3 regions of the Pseudomonas sp. GW822-FHT06D10 genome follow, and region 1 is predicted to be linked to each of the others. Evidence: predicted binding sites of a transcription regulator. Region 1 holds the regulator's gene; each other region holds the start of a gene.
What was found. The regulator sigma-54, encoded in region 1, starts transcription at its own class of promoters, with help from an activator protein. The targets are predictions, from matches to a motif close to ANTGGCATNNANNTTGCTNT.

Region 2: AC1RL5_RS27990 (CmpA/NrtA family ABC transporter substrate-binding protein) is a predicted target of sigma-54. The motif match lies at 1,419-1,438, and genes of this name have one in related genera.
Region 3: glnK (P-II family nitrogen regulator) is a predicted target of sigma-54. The motif match lies at 1,897-1,916, and genes of this name have one in related genera.

What each region holds. Positions count from the first base shown of each region.
Region 1 is NZ_JBXALN010000002.1:226,243-230,450, forward strand. It holds gene rapZ (RNase adapter RapZ) at 1-526, opposite strand, end outside; gene ptsN (PTS IIA-like nitrogen regulatory protein PtsN) at 529-993, opposite strand; gene hpf (ribosome hibernation-promoting factor, HPF/YfiA family) at 1,006-1,311, opposite strand; gene AC1RL5_RS06580 (RNA polymerase factor sigma-54) at 1,437-2,930, opposite strand; gene lptB (LPS export ABC transporter ATP-binding protein) at 3,113-3,838, opposite strand; gene lptA (lipopolysaccharide transport periplasmic protein LptA) at 3,838-4,208, opposite strand, start outside.
Region 2 is NZ_JBXALN010000010.1:137,149-141,356, reverse strand. It holds gene rmf (ribosome modulation factor) at 1-172, shown strand, start outside; gene AC1RL5_RS27995 (quinone-dependent dihydroorotate dehydrogenase) at 306-1,325, opposite strand; gene AC1RL5_RS27990 (CmpA/NrtA family ABC transporter substrate-binding protein) at 1,558-2,769, shown strand; gene AC1RL5_RS27985 (ANTAR domain-containing response regulator) at 2,785-3,360, shown strand; gene AC1RL5_RS27980 (nitrate/nitrite transporter) at 3,700-4,208, shown strand, end outside.
Region 3 is NZ_JBXALN010000003.1:443,259-447,466, reverse strand. It holds gene AC1RL5_RS12005 (YifB family Mg chelatase-like AAA ATPase) at 1-1,258, opposite strand, end outside; gene AC1RL5_RS12000 (accessory factor UbiK family protein) at 1,445-1,705, opposite strand; gene glnK (P-II family nitrogen regulator) at 2,122-2,460, shown strand; gene AC1RL5_RS11990 (ammonium transporter) at 2,494-3,831, shown strand; gene AC1RL5_RS11985 (secondary thiamine-phosphate synthase enzyme YjbQ) at 4,042-4,208, shown strand, end outside.

The sequences.
Region 1 (4,208 bases):
GCTTGAAGCCGAAGGACTCCACCAGGAACGCGGTACCGGGTTCCGGCTGGTTCAACAGTCGCAGCTTGATGGTGTCGCGCAGTTGGTAAAGGTTCAGGTTGGTGGTGTTGACCTTGAGATCGGCCAGGTCGACGATCGGCCCCAGCAGTTGGGTTTCATCGTGGATGGCTTCGGCCAGGGAGCGGTTGGCGCTGCTCAGCGGGTGGCGCCGACGGGTCTCGGAGAAGCGCTTGAGCAGGGTCTCTTCGTCGGCATCCAGGTACAGCACGTCGCACTGGATATGCCGGCTGCGCACTTCTTCCAGCAATTCGGGGAAGCGCGACAGATGACTGGGCAGGTTGCGGGCATCGATGGACACCGCCACCAGCGGTTGCGCCAGTTCGGTGTGGATCAACGCACGTTCAGCCAGTTCCGGCAGCAAGCCGGCTGGCAGGTTGTCGATGCAGTAGTAGCCGTGGTCCTCGAGAACATCGAGGGCGGTGCTTTTACCTGAGCCGGAGCGGCCGCTGACGATGATCAAACGCATGATTACTGACCGTTTTGCTCGTCCAGAACGACCTGATACAAGGCTTCGTTGCTGGTGGCGCTGCGCAGCCGGTCACGGACTTCCTTGCGATCGAGCATGCTGGCGATCTGCCGGAGCAGTTCCAGGTGTGCATCGGTCGCGGCTTCCGGAACCAGCAGGACGAACAGCAGGTCGACCGGTGCGCCATCGATGGCGTCGAAATCGATCGGAGCGTCCAGGTGCATCAGCGCACTGATGGGCGACTCGCAGCCTTTGAGGCGGCAGTGGGGAATGGCGATGCCGTTGCCAAAACCGGTGGAACCGAGTTTTTCACGGGCAATCAGGCTCTCGAAGACATCCTGCATCTCCAGATCAGGCACTTCACGGCTGATCAGGTTGGCAATTTGTTCGAGGGCGCGTTTTTTACTGCCGCCCGGCACGTTCACCAGGGAACGGCCGGGGGTCAGGATGCTTTCAAGTCGGATCATGGGAGGGGAGTGTTAGCGACCCGTGCCTTGGAGAAGGTGGAGTTGCTTTTCCTTATGCTTTTTCAGTTGGCGGTCAAGCTTGTCCGTGAGCAGGTCGATTGCGGCATACATATCGTCATGTTCTGCGTTGGCAACGACCTCCCCACCGTGGATGTGCAGGGTGGCTTCGATTTTCTGCTTCAGCTTCTCGACAGCCATGGTGACCTGCACATTGGTAATCTTGTCGAAGTGCCTCTCCAGCCGGTCGAGTTTTTCGCCGATGTAGACGCGCAGGGGTTCAGTCACTTCGAGTTGGTGTCCACTGATGTTGACTTGCATACAGCTTCTCCTTCGTTGCCAGTGCATAACGCGGCAGGCTGGGTTGCCTGCCACCTAGACTACGTTTGAAAACGGCACCGGGCCCTTTTCAAACACACTCTGAAACGCTGTGGCCAGCCCTGCGGCTACATCAACCGCTTACGTTCGCTGGAAGGCGCGATCCCAAGGGATTCGCGGTACTTGGCGACGGTACGACGGGCTACCTGAATGCCTTGTGCCTCCAGTAAACCAGCGATCTTGCTGTCACTCAACGGCTTTTTCTGATTTTCCGCGGCCACCAATTTTTTGATGATCGCGCGGATCGCCGTGGACGAGCATTCACCGCCTTCCGAAGTGCTGACGTGGCTGGAGAAAAAGTATTTCAGCTCATATATGCCCCGTGGGGTATGCATGAATTTTTGCGTAGTCACCCGGGAAATCGTCGATTCGTGCATGCCCACCGCCTCGGCGATATCGTGCAGAACCAGCGGCTTCATCGCTTCATCGCCATATTCGAGAAAGCCGCGCTGGTGCTCGACGATCTGGGTGGCGACCTTCATCAGGGTTTCATTGCGGCTTTGCAGGCTCTTGATGAACCAGCGGGCTTCCTGCAACTGGTTGCGCATGAAGGTGTTGTCGGCGCTGGTGTCGGCGCGGCGTACAAAACCGGCGTACTGGGCGTTGACCCGCAGGCGCGGCACGGACTCCTGGTTCAGTTCCACCAGCCAGCGTTCGTTGTCTTTGCGCACTATGACGTCCGGGACCACGTATTCGGCTTCACTGGATTCGATCTGTGAACCGGGGCGGGGGTTGAGGCTCTGCACCAGCTCGATGACTTGGCGCAGCTCATCTTCCTTGAGCTTCATGCGCCGCATCAGCTGGCTGTAGTCGCGGCTGCCCAGGAGGTCGATGTAGTCACTGACCAGGCGCTGGGCCTCGCCCAGCCAGGGCGTTTTCGCCGGCAACTGGCGCAGTTGCAGCAACAGGCACTCGCCCAGGTTGCGGGCGCCGATGCCCGCGGGTTCGAATTGCTGGATGCGGTGCAGGACGGCTTCTATCTCGTCCAGTTCGATGTCCAGTTCCGGATCGAAGGCTTCGAGGATCTCTTCGAGGGTTTCGTCCAGGTAGCCCTGATTGTTGATGCAGTCGATCAGGGTCACGGCAATCAGGCGGTCGGTGTCCGACATCGGCGCCAGGTTCAGTTGCCAGAGCAGGTGGCTCTGCAGGCTCTCGCCCGCCGAAGTGCGGGTGGTGAAGTCCCACTCGTCGTCATCGCTGCTGGGCAGGCTGCTGGCGCTGGTCTGGTAGACGTCCTCCCAGGCGGTGTCGACCGGCAGTTCGTTGGGGATGCGCTCGTTCCACTCACCGTCCTCGAGGTTGTCCACCGTGGGGGCGGTTTCCTGGTAGGAGGGCTCCTGGATCTCGGTATTGGGTTTGGACTCGGTGTTGTCGGCCAGGGGGTCGCTGTTGTCGAAGTCGTCGCCTTCTTCCTGGCGCTCGAGCATCGGGTTGGACTCCAGGGCTTCCTGGATTTCCTGTTGCAGGTCCAGGGTCGACAATTGGAGCAGGCGGATGGCCTGTTGCAGCTGCGGTGTCATCGTCAGCTGCTGGCCCATTCTAAGGACTAGCGATGGTTTCATGGCAGGGGCTTAACACCTTATTTGCCGGCGCACATGCGCCATCCACTACAGGGCGCCGGAGCGCCAAACATAAGCAAATTATATGCCTGAAACTGAAGTGTTTGCCTAGAGCGCTGTAACAATAAAGTTTGTAGGGTTTTATTGTTCCCGGCGCCCTGGCGTCCAGCCCAACACATCAGCCCTTACAGGCGGAACTCATGGCCCAGATAGACTTCCTTGACCAGTTCGTTGGCCAGGATGGTCTCGGAGTCGCCTTCGGCGATCAGTTGCCCGTCGTTGACGATGTAGGCGGTCTCACAGATGTCCAGGGTTTCCCGGACGTTGTGGTCGGTGATCAGCACCCCGATGCCCTTGGCCTTGAGGTGGTGGATGATCTGCTTGATATCGCCCACCGAGATCGGGTCGACACCGGCGAAGGGTTCGTCCAGCAGGATGAACTTGGGCGCGGTGGCCAGGGCCCGGGCGATTTCCACGCGGCGCCGCTCACCACCGGACAGGCTCATGCCGAGGTTGTCGCGGATGTGGTTGATGTGGAATTCCTGCAGCAGGCTTTCCAGTTCATGGCGACGGCCGGCCTTGTCGAGCTCCTTGCGGGTCTCGAGGATGGCCATGATGTTGTCGGCCACCGACAGCTTGCGAAAGATCGAGGCTTCCTGGGGCAGGTAGCCGATACCGGCGCGTGCGCGGCCGTGCATCGGTTGGTGGCTGACATCCAGGTCGTCGATCAGGACGCGGCCCTGATCGGCCTGGACCAGGCCGACGATCATGTAGAAGCAGGTGGTCTTGCCGGCGCCGTTGGGGCCGAGCAGGCCGACGATCTGACCGCTGTCGATGGACAGGCTGACATCACGCACGACCTGGCGGCTCTTGTAGCTCTTGGCCAGGTGCTGAGCTTTCAGAGTTGCCATTACTGGGCCTTTTGCTCGTCGGTTTTCTTTTTCGGCTGGATGACCATGTCGATCCGCGGACGCGGCGCGGTCACCGAGCTGCCATTGGCGCGACCGGCGTTGGCAACCTGCTTGACGGTGTCGTAGACGATTTTCTCGCCTTCGGTGGTATTGCCGTCGTTGATGACCTTGGCCTTGTCGATCAGCACGATGCGGTTCTGCTGGGCATGGTACTGGATGGTCACGGCGTAGGCCTGGACCGGTTTCGGGTCGGTCTGCTTCTGCAGTTGCTCGAAGTAGGCGAGGTTGCCCACCGAGGTCACCACGTCGATTTCACCGGTCTTGGACCGGGTGATGGTCACGGTGTTGCCGGTGATCTTCATCGAACCCT
Region 2 (4,208 bases), on a different contig from region 1:
CGGATATCAGTATGGCGTTAATGGCAAGTCCCGTGAGCTTTGCCCATTTACTCTACCGTCGGTACGCCAAGCCTGGATTAACGGCTGGCGAGAAGGACGCGGCGACAACTGGGACGGTATGACAGGCACTGCGGGCATCCACAGACTCAACGAACTTCGCGCTGTCGGCTGATCAGGGCACATTCCGACACCTAAAACTTGAATAGATGACGACTTAACCACGCACGCCCCATCCGGGCGGCGGGCTTCGGCCCAGGGGCTCCTTCGAGGAGCCCTTTTTTATGCCCGCGTGCTGTCCTTCCCTCTCAGCCCATGGCCGCGATGGCATCCACCGACTCGCGAATCAGCGCCGGCCCCTTGTAGATGAACCCCGAATACAGCTGCACCAGGCTGGCGCCCGCAGCGATCTTCTCAGCCGCGTGCTTGCCTTCGGTGATGCCGCCCACGGCGATGATCGGCAAACGGCCGGCCAGTTCAGCAGCCAGTACCTTGACCGTGTGGGTGCTCTTTTCCCGTACCGGTGCGCCGGACAGGCCGCCGGCCTCGGCGCCGTGCTCCAGGCCTTCGACACCTTCACGGCTCAAAGTGGTGTTGGTGGCGATCACTGCGTCCATGCCGGTTTCAAGCAGGGCGCGGGCCACTTCCACGGTTTCCTCGTCACTCATGTCCGGAGCGATCTTGATGGCCAGCGGTACACGCTTGCCGTGGATCGCAGTCAGTTCCTGTTGGCGCTGGCTCAAGGCCGCCAGCAGTTGCTTGAGCGACTCGCCAAATTGCAGGCTGCGCAGGCCCGGGGTATTGGGCGAGCTGACGTTGACCGTGACATAGCTGGCGTGGGCATAGACCTTGTCCAGGCAGATCAGGTAATCATCCACCGCCCGCTCCACCGGGGTGTCGAAGTTCTTGCCGATATTGATCCCCAGCACGCCCTTGTATTGCGAGGCCGCGACCCGTGCCAGCAGGTTGTCGACACCCAGGTTGTTGAAGCCCATGCGGTTGATGATGGCCTCGGCCTGGGGCAGGCGGAAGATCCGCGGCTTGGGGTTGCCCGGTTGCGGGCGCGGGGTGACGGTGCCGATCTCGACAAAACCAAACCCCAATTGGGCGAAGCCGTCGATGGCTGCGCCATTCTTATCCAGGCCCGCAGCCAGACCTACCGGGTTCGCAAACTCCAGCCCCATGACCTTGACCGGCATCTGCGCCGGGGCCTTGCACAACAGCCCGTTAAGGCCCAAACGCCCGCCCGCGCCGATCAGGTCCAGGGACAGATCGTGGGAGGTTTCCGGGGAGAGTTTGAACAACAGCTGGCGGGCCAGGGTATACATGGGCGGGATGAACTCGGTTGGCGGCGAAATAGGGCGCCGATTATAGCCGGCCCCGGGGCTTGCAGGCGAGGCGCGAAGTGAAATCCCCGCCGGGCTGGCATATGCCTTGCAGTCTCTTGTGCATGCAGACCTCGGCCAAGGGCGGCTGAGGTCCCAGGACAATGGCGTCGTCACCCGCCCCGGCTTCACCCGGCCGGCGGGTACGACGCTTTTTTATGCAAGGTGCCACGTCATGACCGATCTCCCCAACACCCCGCTGGCCTGGGTCAACGGCAGCGATGCCCCGGAAAAGTCCGCCATCGACCTGGGCTTCATGGCCCTGACCGATTGTGCCTCGGTGGTGGTCGCCGCCACTCAAGGCTTCGCCCAGCCCTACGGCCTGACCCTGAACCTCAAGCGCCAGAGTTCCTGGGCCAGTCTGCGGGACAAGCTGGTGAGCGGCGAACTGGACGCCGCCCACAGCCTGTATGGACTGATCTACGCGGTACACCTGGGTATCGGCGGCACCAACCCCTGCGACATGGCAGTGCTCATGGGTCTGAACCAGAATGGCCAGAGCATCAACCTATCCCGGGAGCTGCAGAACCTCAAGGTGACCAGCCCTGAGACATTGGACCGCCATGTGCACCAAAGCCGGGCACGACTGACCTTCGCCCAGACCTTCCCCACCGGTACCCACGCCATGTGGCTGTACTACTGGCTGGCCAGCCAGGGTATCCACCCGCTGCAGGATGTCGACAGCGTAGTGGTGCCGCCACCGCAGATGGTGGCTCATCTGCAGGCCGGGCGCATCGACGGGTTCTGCGTCGGCGAACCCTGGAGCGCCAGTGCAGTGCAGCAGGATCAGGGTTTCACCCTGGCCACCAGCCAGGCGATCTGGCCGGATCACCCGGAAAAAGTCCTCGGCTGCACCCGCGCCTTCGTCGAGCAATACCCGAACACCGCCCGGGTCCTGGTGATGGCGATTCTCGAAGCCAGCCGCTTTATCGAGCAAAGCCCGGAAAACCGCCGCAGCACCGCCCAGTTGCTGAGCGCTGCCGATTACCTGAATGCACCGCTGGACTGCATCGAGCCGCGGCTGCTGGGGGATTACGCCGACGGCCTGGGCAATCGCTGGCAGGACCCCCACGCCCTGCGTTTTCACCATCATGGCGCCGTCAACCTGCCCTACCTTTCCGACGGCATGTGGTTCATGACCCAGTTCCGCCGCTGGGGCCTGCTGCGGGAAGACCCGGATTACCTGGGCGTCGCTCGCCACGTGCAGCAGCTGGAGCTGTACCGCGAAGCCGCCACCGCGCTGGGCATCGCCGCCTGGGGCCAGGACATGCGCAGCAGCCAGTTGATCGATGGCAAGGTGTGGGACGGCTCTGAGCCTGCCGCCTATGCCCGCAGCTTCCGCCTGCATGCGATGAACGGCACCCCTCCCCTTGTTGCCCAGCGCTGATCGGAGCCCGCGACCATGCTGCGTATCCTGCTGATCAACGACACAGCGAAAAAAGTCGGAAGGCTCAAGGCCGCCCTCAGCGAAGCCGGTTTCGAGGTGATTGACGAATCCGGCCTGACCATCGACCTGCCGGGCCGCGTCGAAACGGTGCGTCCGGACGTGATCCTGATCGATACCGAGTCACCCAGCCGCGATGTCATGGAGCAAGTGGTGCTGGTCAGCCGCGATCAACCCCGGCCCATCGTGATGTTCACCGATGAACACGATCCGGGGGTAATGCGCCAGGCGATCAAGTCCGGGGTCAGCGCCTACATCGTCGAGGGCATCCAGGTCCAGCGCCTGCAGCCTATCCTCGACGTGGCCATGGCGCGCTTTGAAAGCGACCAGGCCCTGCGCGCGCAACTCCAGGCCCGGGACCAGCAACTGGCCGAGCGCAAGCGCATCGAACTGGCCAAGGGCCTGTTGATGAAGATGAAGGACTGCGATGAGGAACAGGCCTACACCCTGATGCGTCGCCAGGCCATGAGCAAACAGCAGAAGCTGATCCAGGTGGCGGAGCAGATCATCGCCATGCAGGAACTGCTGGGCTAAGCCGACTTCCCGTAGGAGCCGGCTTGCCGGCGAACAGGCCTCTGAACCTTGTGCCAGTCTTGAGGACGCTTTCGCTGGCAAGCCAGCTCCTACAGCCAGTTCCTGCAGCCGGGGTCGACAGGGGTTGGCGCGGCTATTGCTATCAGATCCATACCGGTAACCAACGGCGGTTGCCCCACCTACGACAAAGACGTCGCGCACTCTGCTCGCCCACAGCGAACCGGGTGCCGGCGTCTTTTCGTTTTGGCCCCACTGACCGGGGCCGGTGGCGCGGCCGTGGCGGCGCTCCACCTGCAAGCTCATGACGACTCCAACGACTCTTATCAGCTGAGGTGCGCGATGAATTCAAGCTTCTGGAAATCCGGCCACACCCCGACCCTGTTCGCGGCCTTTCTGTATTTCGACCTGAGCTTCATGGTCTGGTACCTGCTGGGCCCCCTGGCGGTGCAGATCGCCGCCGACCTGCACCTGAGCACTCAGCAACGCGGACTGATGGTGGCCACGCCGATCCTCGCCGGCGCGGTGCTGCGTTTCATCATGGGCCTGCTGGCCGATCGACTGTCACCGAAAACCGCCGGCCTGATCGGCCAGGTGATCGTCATCGGCGCGCTGTTCATGGCCTGGAAGCTGGGCATCCACAGCTATGAGCAGGCGCTGCTGCTGGGGGTATGCCTCGGCATGGCCGGGGCTTCCTTCGCCGTGGCCCTGCCCCTGGCCTCGCAGTGGTACCCGCCGCAGCACCAGGGCAAGGCCATGGGCATCGCCGGCGCCGGCAACTCCGGCACGGTGTTCGCCGCCCTGCTGGCACCGGTACTGGCAGCGGCCTATGGCTGGAGCAATGTGTTCGG
Region 3 (4,208 bases), on a different contig from region 1:
CGCGTTGCAGCTCGCGAGCCCCGGCGACCCTGGTGGCGGCTGCGGCGCTGTCATTGCCCGGTTGCGGCTCGGGGTTGAGGGCGGTGGCTTCGCGGGCCACGGTCAGGTGCAGGTCGATGCGATCCAGCAGCGGCCCGGATAACTTGTTGCGATAGCGCTGGATCTGCTCCGGTGTGCAACGGCAGCGTCCGCTGGGCTCGCCAAGATATCCACAGGGGCAGGGGTTCATCGCTGCCACCAATTGGAAGCGTGCCGGGAACTGCACCCGGTCCCGGGCTCGGGCAATGACGATCTGCCCGGACTCCATGGGCTCGCGCAGCACTTCCAGGACCTTGCGGTCGAACTCCGGCAGTTCATCGAGAAACAGCACGCCGTGATGGGCCAGGGTGATTTCCCCGGGCTGGGGTTTCGAGCCGCCTCCGACCAGTGCCGCACCCGAAGCCGAATGGTGGGGCTGGCGAAACGGCCGCTGTGGCCAGTAGCGCAGGGGCTTGTGGCTGGCCACCGACTGGATCGCCGCGACTTCCAGGGCTTCATCTTCCTGCAACGGTGGCAGCAGGCCGGGCAAGCGGCTGGCCAACAGGGTCTTGCCGGTGCCTGGCGGGCCGCTGAACAACAGGTTGTGGGCGCCCGCCGCGGCGATCAGCAGGGCGCGCTTGGCGGCGAGCTGGCCTTGCACTTCGCTGAGGTCGGGGTAGGGGAAGTGGCTCTGCACCAGGCCGTCGCTGACATAGGGCGCAATCGGCGCGTGGCCGTTGAAATGGGCAACGGCCTCCAGCAGATGATCCACCGCGATCACCTTTAGGCCGCTGGCCAGGCAGGCTTCTTCGGCATTGGCCCGTGGCACCAGCAGGGTATGCCCGGCGTCGCGCGCCGCCAGTGCGGCGGGCAGTACGCCGCGTACCGGGCGCACCGCGCCGGAGAGCGCCAGCTCCCCCAGGCATTCGATGTTGTCCAGGGCCAGGGCCGGCACCTGCGCGCTGGCGGCAAGGATGCCCAGGGCAATGGCCAGATCGAAGCGCCCGCCGTCCTTGGGCAAGTCCGCCGGTGCCAGGTTGAGGGTGATGCGCCGGGCCGGAAAGTTGAACCCGGCATTGAGGATTGCGCTGCGCACCCGGTCCTTGCTTTCCTTGACCGCGGCTTCCGGCAGGCCCACCAGGGTCAGGCTCGGCAAGCCGTTGGCCAGGTGCACTTCAACACTGACAGCCGGAGCCTGGACGCCGACCTGAGCACGGCTGTGGATGATTGCCAGGGACATGGGGAGAGCTTCCTTGCGACAGCGGGAACCGCGTCCTGCGGTGCTGCAAGGATAGATGAGGGGGCTGGCCAGAGGAGCGCCCGAATGGGCACAGGATATGTCGTCGGTGTACGAGCCTTCGCCGGCAAGCCAGTTCCTACAGGACAGGTCTGTAGGAGCCGGCCTGCCGGCGAACCCGGATTCAGATCATTGCGCTGCCGGGTTCAGCCGGGCTTCCAGCTCCGCCACCTTGGCTTCGAGGCTTTCCAGGCGCGCGCGAGTGCGGGCCAGGACCACCATCTGGCTGTCGAATTCTTCCCGGCTGACCAGGTCCAGCTTGCTGAAGCCGCTTTGTAGCAGGGCCTTGAACTGGCTTTCGATTTCATTGCGGGGCAGGGGTGTTTCACCGCTGAGCAACCGCGAGGCGTGGCCGCTCAGGGCGTCGAGAAGGTCTTTGGGCGCGAGCATGGGAGAGTCCTGAATTGCAGTCGGCCCGCAGTGTATCACGCAGCAACGACGCTCCAGGTGGCCCCGGGTTGCACGTTTTTCGCGCATCTGGCCGGGCGCCAGCGCACCGTTTTTGTGCGTATCCCGGGTGCCGTTTTCCCGCATTCCCTGCCGGCTCGGGGCAAGGGACTGAAATCACTGATTTTTCCCGAGCTGGCAAGCTTTCTGCTTAGACCCTGGTGACCCATGCACTGATGCAGTCGCTGTGACGAATGCAGTGCGGCAGGCGGAGCGGGGAGTGTTTCGTCAGACAGCGGTTAGCTGGCGTCGGTCGGGCTGAGGAAGGCCGACGGTGCGTTACAAAGCCAGGCACTGCGCTTAGACTTGAGTCGGGTTTGTTTTCCTGGGGCAAGTCCACCAATTCGGGAGAGAGTTTCATGAAGCTAGTCACTGCCATCATCAAGCCGTTCAAGTTGGACGACGTGCGCGAGTCGCTGTCCGAGATCGGCGTGCAGGGCATTACCGTCACTGAAGTCAAAGGCTTCGGCCGGCAGAAGGGTCACACCGAGCTGTATCGCGGTGCGGAGTACGTGGTGGATTTCCTGCCCAAGGTGAAGATCGATGTCGCCATTGACGACAAGGATCTTGACCGGGTTATCGAGGCGATAACCAAGGCCGCCAACACCGGCAAGATCGGTGACGGCAAGATCTTCGTGGTCAATCTGGAACAGGCTATTCGCATCCGTACCGGCGAAACCGATACCGACGCAATCTAAGCCGCCAAACCCAACGCCCCAGGAGAAAACAATATGACTCTGCGTAAATTCGCAGGGCTAGGAGCCCTTTTGTCCCTCGTAATGCCAGGCCTGGCCATGGCGGCAGACGAAGCGGCGGCTCCAGTCCTCAACTCCGGCGATACCGCCTGGATGCTGACCTCCACAGCCCTGGTGCTGTTCATGACCATTCCTGGCCTGGCGCTGTTCTACGGCGGCATGGTGCGGTCGAAAAACATTCTTTCGGTAATGATGCAGTGCTTCGCCATTACCGGCCTGATCACTGTTCTGTGGTTCATCTACGGCTACAGCATGGCGTTCGACACCACCGGGATGGAAGCCGGCGTGGTCAACCTCAATTCCTTCGTGGGCGGCTTCTCCAAGGCCTTCCTGGCGGGCATCACCCCGGCCAGCCTGACCGGCCCGGCTGCGCTTTTCCCTGAAGCGGTGTTCGTCACCTTCCAGATGACCTTCGCCATCATCACTCCAGCGCTGATCGTCGGTGCCTTCGCCGAGCGGATGAAGTTCTCGGCCATGCTGATCTTCATGGGCGTGTGGTTCACCCTGGTGTATGCGCCGATCGCCCATATGGTCTGGAGCGGTCCGGGCTCGCTGCTGGGCGACTGGGGCGTGCTGGACTTTGCCGGCGGCACCGTGGTGCACATCAACGCCGGTATCGCGGGCCTGGTGGCCTGCCTGGTGCTGGGCAAGCGCAAGGGTTTCCCGACCACGCCGATGGCGCCACACAACCTGGGTTACACCCTGATGGGCGCAGCCATGCTGTGGATCGGCTGGTTCGGCTTCAACGCCGGTTCCGCCGCTGCCGCCAACGGCACCGCCGGCATGGCCATGCTGGTCACGCAGATCGCGACGGCTGCCGCCGCTCTGGGCTGGATGTTTGCCGAGTGGATCACCCACGGCAAGCCTAGCGCGCTGGGCATCGCTTCGGGTGTGGTCGCAGGCCTGGTGGCAATCACTCCGGCTGCCGGTACCGTTGGCCCGATGGGCGCCCTGATCATCGGTCTGGCGGCCGGTGTGGTGTGCTTCTTCTGCGCCACCAGCCTCAAGCGCAAGCTGGGATATGACGACTCCCTGGACGCCTTTGGCGTGCACGGCATCGGCGGTATTCTCGGTGCGATCCTCACCGGTGTGTTCGCTGCTCCGTCCCTGGGTGGCTTCGGCACCGTGACCGATGTGGCCGCTCAGGTCTGGATCCAGGCCAAGGGCGTGGGTTTCACGGTGATCTACACCGCGATCGTCACCTTCATCATCCTCAAGGTTCTGGACGCGGTCATGGGGCTGCGGGTGAGCGAGGAAGAAGAGGCGGTCGGCCTCGATCTGGCACAACACAACGAGCGTGGTTACAACCTGTAATCGCGCAAGAAAAAAAAGCCCGGCTCCGGCCGGGCATTTTTTTGCCTGATGTTTGTCATTGAGAAAGGCTGAAAGGATTTTCTGACAAGCATTGGCGTGTTTGCCGTGACGATTTCCGGCAGGGCAAATGCTTACACTAAAGCAGGATTATTCGGCGCTTTGTTTTTTCCCTGAGCGCGCTAGAATGCGCGCCGAAGCGTGGAGATCGGTATGTGGCAACAGACCCTGATTACCCTGCGGGCCAGGCCCCGGGGCTTTCATCTGGTGACGGACGAGTTGCTCGCCGGCCTGCCTGAGTTGAAGGCATGTCGGGTTGGTCTGCTGCATCTGTGGCTGCAACATACCTCGGCCTCGTTGACCATCAACGAGAACGCCGA